Regions from separate parts of the Pseudoalteromonas sp. MMG024 genome, predicted to be linked through region 2. Evidence: predicted binding sites of a transcription regulator. Region 2 holds the regulator's gene; the other holds the start of a gene.
The links. Region 2 encodes FliA, which starts transcription of late flagellar genes. Its sites were predicted from a motif close to CTAAAGNTNNNNNNNNNNNNGCCGATA; they were not measured.

Region 1 (4,772 bases), on a different contig from region 2:
CGTATGCGTGTTTTATCGATTCAATCGGCGAATGGTTCAAACACTGATTCAGACCGTGATGCACTACAAAAAGAGTTTGCTGAATTATCAGCAGAGATAGACCGTGTAGCAAGTGATACAACGTTTGGTGGTGTAAATATCTTAGATGGTACATACGATACAGACTATCAAGTAGGACCAGATGCGAACCAAACAATTCAGGTGAAAATTACCACTAACATGAACTCAACTGGCCTTGCACTTTCAGATGATTCGATTAGTACAGCAGCAGGTGCGCAAACAGCGATTACAGCACTAGATGATGCTTTATCGATTGTAAATGGTGTGCGAGCTGACTTAGGTGCGAAGCAAAACCGTTTTAGTTCGACTATTCGTAATTTAAACAATGTTTCAGAAAACGTATCGGCGTCGAAATCACGTATTATGGATACAGACTTTGCGGCGGAGAGTGCGGGTCTTGCTCGTAATCAGGTGCTACAACAAGCATCAAGCTCAATGTTAGCCCAGGCAAATCAACAGCCACAAATCGCATTATCCCTAATTGGTTAACACTCTCTCCTAATTAATCAAGTTAGTACTCCCTCTCTCATAAGAGCAGCCATTTGGCTGCTTTTTTTATTTTGTGATTTAAAAAAGTGCAAAAAATTACAGGTTTTTTCTAAAGAAATTATTCCCACTGTCGATATAGTTTTTAGTTAAAGAAATTAATTAGATAACAGTTCTTTTTAGCATAATTGCTTAGAACTAGAGGGTGAACATTATGGCTTTATATGTAAATTCAAACGTCACATCATTGAACGCACAGCGTCAATTATCGAATTCAACAAATGCGTTAAGCACGTCCTTCCAACGTTTGTCATCTGGTTTACGTGTTAACAGTGCAGCAGATGATGCGGCTGGTCTTCAAATTGGTACACGTTTACAATCGCAAGTAAATGGTGCAAACCAAGGCGCACGTAATGCAAACGATGGTATTTCACTATCGCAAACAGCGGAAGGTGCGCTAGAAGAAACATCGAACATGCTGCAGCGTATGCGTGTTCTGGCAATTCAATCAGCAAATGGTTCAAATACAGCATCAGATCGTGCAGCATTGCAAAAAGAGTTTTCTGAGCTATCGAGTGAAATCGACCGTGTAGCAAGTGATACAACGTTTGGTGGTGTAAATATTTTAGATGGAACATTTACAGCTGATTTCCAGGTTGGTCCAGATGCGAACCAAGTGATCAATGTCGCTATCGCAACAAGTATGGGGGCAACAGGTTTAGCTGTAAACGATGACACAATTGCGACTGCATCTCAGGCTCAGACAGCGATTACCGCAATTGATGACGCTTTGTCTACGGTAAATGGTATACGTGCAGATCTCGGTGCGAAGCAAAACCGTTTTAGCTCGACTATTCGTAACTTGAATAATATTTCTGAAAATGTGTCAGCGTCTAAGTCACGTATTTTAGATACGGACTTTGCGGCTGAAAGTGCAAGTCTTGCGCGTAACCAGGTGTTACAACAAGCATCAAGCTCAATGTTAGCGCAGGCAAATCAACAGCCTCAGATAGCACTATCACTAATTGGTTAATACTCTCTCCTAATTAACTAGGTTAGTACTCCCTCTCATACAAAACGGCCAAATGGCCGTTTTTTACTTTTCGTTAAAAAAAATTAAAAAAAAGCTAAAGGGTTTTAGGCGGCCGCCGATAACGAAGATGGGACAGAAAACTATCTGTAGCTTACTCTCTCTCTTGCTACTGATAGTTCCTATGTTAATTATTATTGGAGGCTCTCATGGCTTTAAGTGTTAACTCAAATATAATGTCTTTGAATTCTCAAAGACAACTCTCTCGTTCGAGCGAGGCATTATCAACATCATTCCAGCGTTTATCGTCTGGTTTACGTGTAAACAGTGCAGCAGATGATGCGGCAGGTTTACAAATTGGTACACGTTTAAACTCGCAAGTACAGGGTTTGAACCAAGGTGCACGTAATGCGAACGATGGTATTTCACTATCGCAAACAGCAGAAGGTGCGTTGGAAGAAACCTCGAACATGTTGCAACGTATGCGTGTACTGGCAATTCAATCAGCGAATGGTTCAAACACTGATTCGGATCGTGATGCACTGCAAAAAGAATTCACAGAGCTATCTGCTGAGATTGATCGTGTTGCAAGTGATACGAGCTTTGGTGGTGTAAATATTTTAGATGGTACGTACGACACAGACTTCCAAGTTGGTGCTGATGCAAACCAGACTATTACGTTAAAAGTAACGACAAATATGAACTCAACAGGACTTGCGCTTTCTGATGACTCTATCAGTACTGCTGCAGGCGCACAAACAGCTATAGGTGCACTAGATGATGCGTTGTCAACAGTGAACGGTGTGCGTGCTGATCTTGGTGCGAAGCAAAACCGTTTTAGTTCGACTATTCGTAACTTAAACAACGTAGCAGAAAATGTAGCAGCGTCTAAGTCACGTATCATGGATACAGACTTTGCAGCAGAAAGTGCGGCATTGGCGCGTAACCAAGTATTACAACAGGCTTCAAGCTCAATGTTAGCGCAGGCTAACCAGCAGCCGCAAATTGCGTTGTCATTGCTGTAATAAATAGTAATCGTAATGCTTTTTATAGATCACACTGAGTGGTGTGATCTATAAATATTTGACTGAATAATATCCCTCCCATATACCGTATTCATAGAGCCCAAACTAAACAATTACACCTCTAAACTAGAACAATCAGAATGAATCATGCTTCAAAATTAAAAGCATTTCGTGATTAATTTATTAAAGTAACTCTTTGTTTATTTGTTGGTTATTTTTCTTCTAGTTGCTTACTTGTAAAAATTGATTAAAGAATCTTTTTGACGTGTCGATATCTTAATCAAACGAGTTGTTTGGCGGTAGACACCGCAGATAGAAGAGGGCGAGAATCATGGCTTTATATGTAAATTCAAACATCACATCATTGAACGCACAGCGTCAATTATCAAATTCAACAAATGCGTTAAGCACGTCTTTTCAGCGTTTATCATCAGGTTTACGTGTTAACAGTGCAGCGGACGATGCAGCAGGTTTACAAATTGGCACACGTTTACAATCGCAAGTAAATGGTGCAAACCAAGGCGCACGTAACGCGAACGATGGTATTTCACTAGCGCAAACAGCAGAAGGTGCACTAGAAGAAACGTCAAATATGTTGCAACGTATGCGTGTTTTATCGATTCAATCGGCGAATGGTTCAAACACTGATTCAGACCGTGATGCACTACAAAAAGAGTTTGCTGAATTATCAGCAGAGATAGACCGTGTAGCAAGTGATACAACGTTTGGTGGTGTAAATATCTTAGATGGTACATACGATACAGACTATCAAGTAGGACCAGATGCGAACCAAACAATTCAGGTGAAAATTACCACTAACATGAACTCAACTGGCCTTGCACTTTCAGATGATTCGATTAGTACAGCAGCAGGTGCGCAAACAGCGATTACAGCACTAGATGATGCTTTATCGATTGTAAATGGTGTGCGAGCTGACTTAGGTGCGAAGCAAAACCGTTTTAGTTCGACTATTCGTAATTTAAACAATGTTTCAGAAAACGTATCGGCGTCGAAATCACGTATTATGGATACAGACTTTGCGGCGGAGAGTGCGGGTCTTGCTCGTAATCAGGTGCTACAACAAGCATCAAGCTCAATGTTAGCCCAGGCAAATCAACAGCCACAAATCGCATTATCCCTAATTGGTTAACACTCTCTCCTAATTAATCAAGTTAGTACTCCCTCTCTCATAAGAGCAGCCATTTGGCTGCTTTTTTTATTTTGTGATTTAAAAAAGTGCAAAAAATTACAGGTTTTTTCTAAAGAAATTATTCCCACTGTCGATATAGTTTTTAGTTAAAGAAATTAATTAGATAACAGTTCTTTTTAGCATAATTGCTTAGAACTAGAGGGTGAACATTATGGCTTTATATGTAAATTCAAACGTCACATCATTGAACGCACAGCGTCAATTATCGAATTCAACAAATGCGTTAAGCACGTCCTTCCAACGTTTGTCATCTGGTTTACGTGTTAACAGTGCAGCAGATGATGCGGCTGGTCTTCAAATTGGTACACGTTTACAATCGCAAGTAAATGGTGCAAACCAAGGCGCACGTAATGCAAACGATGGTATTTCACTATCGCAAACAGCGGAAGGTGCGCTAGAAGAAACATCGAACATGCTGCAGCGTATGCGTGTTCTGGCAATTCAATCAGCAAATGGTTCAAATACAGCATCAGATCGTGCAGCATTGCAAAAAGAGTTTTCTGAGCTATCGAGTGAAATCGACCGTGTAGCAAGTGATACAACGTTTGGTGGTGTAAATATTTTAGATGGAACATTTACAGCTGATTTCCAGGTTGGTCCAGATGCGAACCAAGTGATCAATGTCGCTATCGCAACAAGTATGGGGGCAACAGGTTTAGCTGTAAACGATGACACAATTGCGACTGCATCTCAGGCTCAGACAGCGATTACCGCAATTGATGACGCTTTGTCTACGGTAAATGGTATACGTGCAGATCTCGGTGCGAAGCAAAACCGTTTTAGCTCGACTATTCGTAACTTGAATAATATTTCTGAAAATGTGTCAGCGTCTAAGTCACGTATTTTAGATACGGACTTTGCGGCTGAAAGTGCAAGTCTTGCGCGTAACCAGGTGTTACAACAAGCATCAAGCTCAATGTTAGCGCAGGCAAATCAACAGCCTCAGATAGCACTATCACTA
Region 2 (4,772 bases):
GACTTTTCAGCAGTGCTTGGCGCACTGCCCTTGCCATGAAGCTCATCAAGTAAGGCTTCGAATTCATCTTCGGTAATATCTTCATCGTCACCCGATGAAGCCGCAGGAGCCGCACTTTCTGGTGCACTCGTCTCAGACCCGCCACCGAATGAACCAGCCCCATGTAATTCGTCTAGTAAGCTCTCAAATTCATCATCAGTGATTTCATCAGAGTCGCTACTTTCACTCGCTTCTGGCGCTGCATTAGCGGCAGGGCCATTACCAGAGCCGTGTAACTCATCTAACAGGCTTTCAAATTCTTCTTCTGTAATATCGTCAACGCTATCGCCAGAAGATTGTGCTTCATCACTTGGCGCATCAGCATCAAATAAAATATCACCAAACGGGTCTTCTTCGACAGCTTCTGGCTCGACAATTTCTTCTGCTGGCGCTTCGGCTACCGGTGCTTCATCCGCGCTTTCAGGCTGACTAAGTCTATGTAGTTCTGCCAGTAGCTGCGGGTCAGCAGGATCGGGCTGAGCGCGATTTTGAATGTGAGCAAACATTTCATTGATGGTATCAAGTGCCTGTAAAATCACATCCATTAATTCAGGAGTAACCCTGCGTTGGCCTTGTCGTAAAACATCGAAAATATTTTCTGCGCCGTGACATGCATCGACTAGCTCTGTCATAGACAAGAAGCCAGCGCCCCCTTTTACGGTATGAAACCCTCTAAATATCGCATTCAGTAAATCAGCATCTTCTGGATTATTTTCCAGCTCAACTAACTGTTCTGAGAGCAACTCTAAGATTTCACCGGCTTCGACTAAAAAGTCTTGTAAAATATCTTCATCGACATCAAAGCTCATGCATTTTTCTCCGATTAGAAGCCCAAACTAGACAGCAGATCGTCTACTTCATCTTGACCTGAAACCACATCTTCACGTGATTCAGCATTTATAATTGGACCTTCAGCTACTTGGTCTAATTCACCATCAGCAACCATTTGTTGTTCTTGTTGTATTGTCGTTTCAGGCGACTCATCATGTTCTACAGGTGTGCCAAACACGGTTAACATATGAATCAGGCTATCTTCGACTTCGCGGACAAGCTCGATCACACGTCGAATAACTTGACCTGTGAGGTCCTGATAACCTTGGGCCATGAGCACTTCTGTCATTAATGCATTTAATTTATCAGAATTAGTTTTTGCTTCGTCCATAAAGCCGTTTAGCTCATGACATAACACTTTAAACTCACCAACTTTAAGATCTCGCGACATTAATTTGTCCCATTTGGGCTTAATATTGTTGAGACCTGTTTGCAAGTTATCGGCAATAGGCAGCGATGCTTCAACGGCGTCCATCGTTGTATTCGCAGCTTGCTCTGTCATTTCCATAACATAATTGAGACGTTCTTTTGCGTCAGGAATAGACTCATTTGTTAACGCCGATAAAGTGGTATCAAGTTGAAAATTTTTCAATGAATCATGCAGTTGACGAGTTAGTTTGCCTACCTCACCAAATAATTCATCTTGCTCAATTGCCGTAACTTGCTTTAGCAGCTCTTGCGCTTGTTGTTGCTCATCGTTTTCAAGAAACGCAACTAGCTGCTTAGCTTGTTCTAAGGTAATTTGAGGCGCAGCACTTGCTGACATAAACCTCTCCTTCCCGTTAGCCTAAACGCTCAAAAACTTTATCAAGCTTTGTTTTAAGCGTTGCTGCTGTAAATGGTTTAACGATATAACCGTTTACACCTGCTTGTGCTGCAGCAATGATCTGCTCTTTTTTGGCTTCCGCAGTTACCATTAGTACCGGTATGTGTTTTAGACTGTCATCCGCGCGAATCGCGCGCAGCAAATCTATACCTTGCATACCTGGCATATTCCAATCCGTAACTACAAAGTCAAACTCTTGGTTTTGCAGCATAGGAAGCGCAGTGCTACCATCGTCTGCTTCTTGCACGTTTGTGAAACCAAGATCTCTTAACAGGTTTTTAATGATTCTTCTCATCGTTGAAAAGTCGTCAACTACAAGAATTTTCATGTTTTTATCCAAAATATCCTCCAGTGAGGTATGCACCTAATTGTTTACTTACTACTTTTATTCTATATCCAGTCATGGACTTTTGCTTTAAGGCGCACCATGGCCTGACTATGTATTTGGCTCACCCTTGATTCACTCACTTCAAGAATTAGCCCAATTTCTTTTAAATTCATTTCATCATTGTAGTAAAGTGACAGCACTAACGCTTCTCTTTCTGGCAAAGTTTGTATTGCCTCTACTAACGCTTTATTAAATTTATCTTGTTGAATATCAACTAATGGATTTTGTTCTTTATTGCCAAGCCCTGCGTCGATGACATCTTCATCAACACCGAGATCTTCAATGCCGATAATTTTACCATTGCTTATATCCCTTAGAATATGATGGTACTCATCTAGCGTAATATCAAGTTTTTCAGCTACTTCACTGTCTTTTGGTTCACGCCCGAGTGATGATTCTAGCTGATTTATGACCGCGGCGACTTCACGGGCGTTTTTATGTACTGAGCGAGGTACCCAGTCCCCTTTGCGCGTTTCATCGATTATTGCACCGCGAATACGAATACCCGCATAGGTTTCAAAGCTCGCACCTTTACTGCCATCAAAGTTCTTAGCAGCCTCGATTAGTCCTATCATGCCCGCCTGAATAAGGTCTTCGACAATCACGCTTGCCGGCAGACGCGCTAAAATATGGTAGGCAATGCGTTTAACCAACGGCGTATGCTGTTCGACAAGTTGCGATAATTGATTTTGATTAGCATAGGCAGCGGTTCTTTTCATAGGCGTTCCTAATTACTAACCAGTTTCTCAATGAAAAACTCTAGGTGTCCTGACGGCTGATTTGGAATTGGCCAGCTCGCCGCTTTAGTTGCAAGTGCTTTGAACGCAATTGCTGCAGGCGATTTTGGAAATACGTCAACAATGGTTTTTTGTTTACGAATCGCTTTTCGAATATTTTCATCAAATGGAACTGTCGCGACTAGCTCAAGTGATACATCTAAAAAGCGGTCGGTTACTTTTGATAATTTTGCGAAAAGCTCTTGGCCTTCTTTTAAGCTGCGTACCATATTCGCAACTATTTTAAATTTGTATACACCGTGCTCACGACTTAACACTTTAATCAGTGCATAAGCATCGGTTATTGACGTTGGTTCATCACACACAACAACAAGCACATCTTGTGAAGCGCGAGAGAAACTAAGCACCATATCTGAAATACCGGCCGCTGTGTCAACGACTAGTACATCATAGTGTGAGTCTAATTCGCCAAAAGCGCGAATAAGGCCAGCATGTTCAGATGGTGTTAATTCCACCATGTTTTGAGAGCCAGATGTCGCAGGTACAATTTTCATACCGTATGGCCCTTCAACTAAAATATCTTCGAGGTCACATTCACCTGAAAGCACGTGAGAAAGGTTGCGCTCTACACGCAAACCCAGCATTACATCACAGTTTGCTAAACCCAAATCGGCATCGAGTACCAGTACTTTTTGGCCTTGCTGAGCCATGGCAATTGCCATGTTAAGAGAGACATTGGTTTTTCCAACACCCCCTTTACCTCCAGTTACCGCAATTACTTTTACAGCCTTGTTGTTGTTTTTCATTTTCCGCAGGCCACTAGCTTGATCTAATTCTGGGTTAATCATACATTCCTACTGCTTGATGCGCCATGCTTGATGCACGTCTTGCTTGCGCGTTTGTTCGTTTTGCATACAGCTGCTGAGCTTTGCTGACCAATTTTTCCGCATTTGCCACACGAATGTCCTCTGGTACACGCTGCCCATTGGTAAGATAGCCTATTGGCAGACGATTTTGAATGGCTACACTGATAATTTCACCTAAACTTAGACATTCATCAAGTTTTGTGAAGATACAACCACTTAACTGTACCTGTTTGAACTGTTTAATCGCCTCTTGCTGTACTTCAAGCTGTGCTGTTGAACTTAACACAAGGTAACTGCGAATATCTACTCGGCTATTGCGCATTAACGTGTTGAGTTGCTCAGTCAAACGTATATCTCGTTGGCTCATTCCTGCTGTATCAATTAATACTAGACGCTTATTTCTTAAATGATAAAGAATTTCAGTGAGTTCTTCTGCATTTTTAACTTGCTTTACTGGGCAGCCAATAATGCGACCATAAGTCGATAATTGCTCATATGCGCCAATACGATAAGTATCTGTTGTGATTAGCGCAATATTGTTGGCGCCAAATTTTTGTGCGCCAAGCGCAGCTAGCTTTGCAACTGTGGTAGTTTTACCCACACCAGTAGGACCAACTAGCGCATATACGCCGCCACGACGCAAAATCTCATTATTTGCAGTGTATAGCTGTTTGCTCAGCATATTAAGTGTTTCTTGCCACGCTTGACGCGGTGCTACATCATCTGGAATAAAACACGCAAGCTGGTCCGCTACTGCCTCACTGATACCCATGCCTTTCAAACGGTCAAGTAAAAGAGCACGAGTTGGGTCACGGCGCGCCATATCTTCATTCATTAAACCAGAAAGTTGGTGCTCAAGTAACTGTCTGATCGATGCCATTTCATCACGCATCGCTTGCATTTCATCAAGCGACTGAGCTTGGTTACCATAACTGCTTTGTTGCTTTGGCTTAGCAAAGTTATCGAGGGCATCTTGCTGTGTCGATGTGAGTGAATCATCGTCATCAAACCAATTACGAGGCTGCTTTGGCTCAGGTGCTTTATCAAATTGAGGTGATTTTTTCGCTTGGCGCTCAAGTAATGCC

Region 1: a site for FliA is predicted at 2,849-2,875, ahead of L1068_RS09430 (flagellin). Genes of this name have one in related genera too.

What each region holds. Positions count from the first base shown of each region.
Region 1 is NZ_JAKFZO010000008.1:96,097-100,868, forward strand. It holds gene L1068_RS09415 (flagellin) at 1-549, shown strand, start outside; gene L1068_RS09420 (flagellin) at 761-1,579, shown strand; gene L1068_RS09425 (flagellin) at 1,786-2,601, shown strand; gene L1068_RS09430 (flagellin) at 2,933-3,751, shown strand; gene L1068_RS09435 (flagellin) at 3,963-4,772, shown strand, end outside.
Region 2 is NZ_JAKFZO010000013.1:106,168-110,939, forward strand. It holds gene L1068_RS13970 (chemotaxis protein CheA) at 1-848, opposite strand, end outside; gene L1068_RS13975 (protein phosphatase CheZ) at 863-1,636, opposite strand; gene cheY (chemotaxis response regulator CheY) at 1,653-2,036, opposite strand; gene L1068_RS13985 (RNA polymerase sigma factor FliA) at 2,087-2,803, opposite strand; gene L1068_RS13990 (MinD/ParA family protein) at 2,812-3,669, opposite strand; gene flhF (flagellar biosynthesis protein FlhF) at 3,662-4,772, opposite strand, start outside.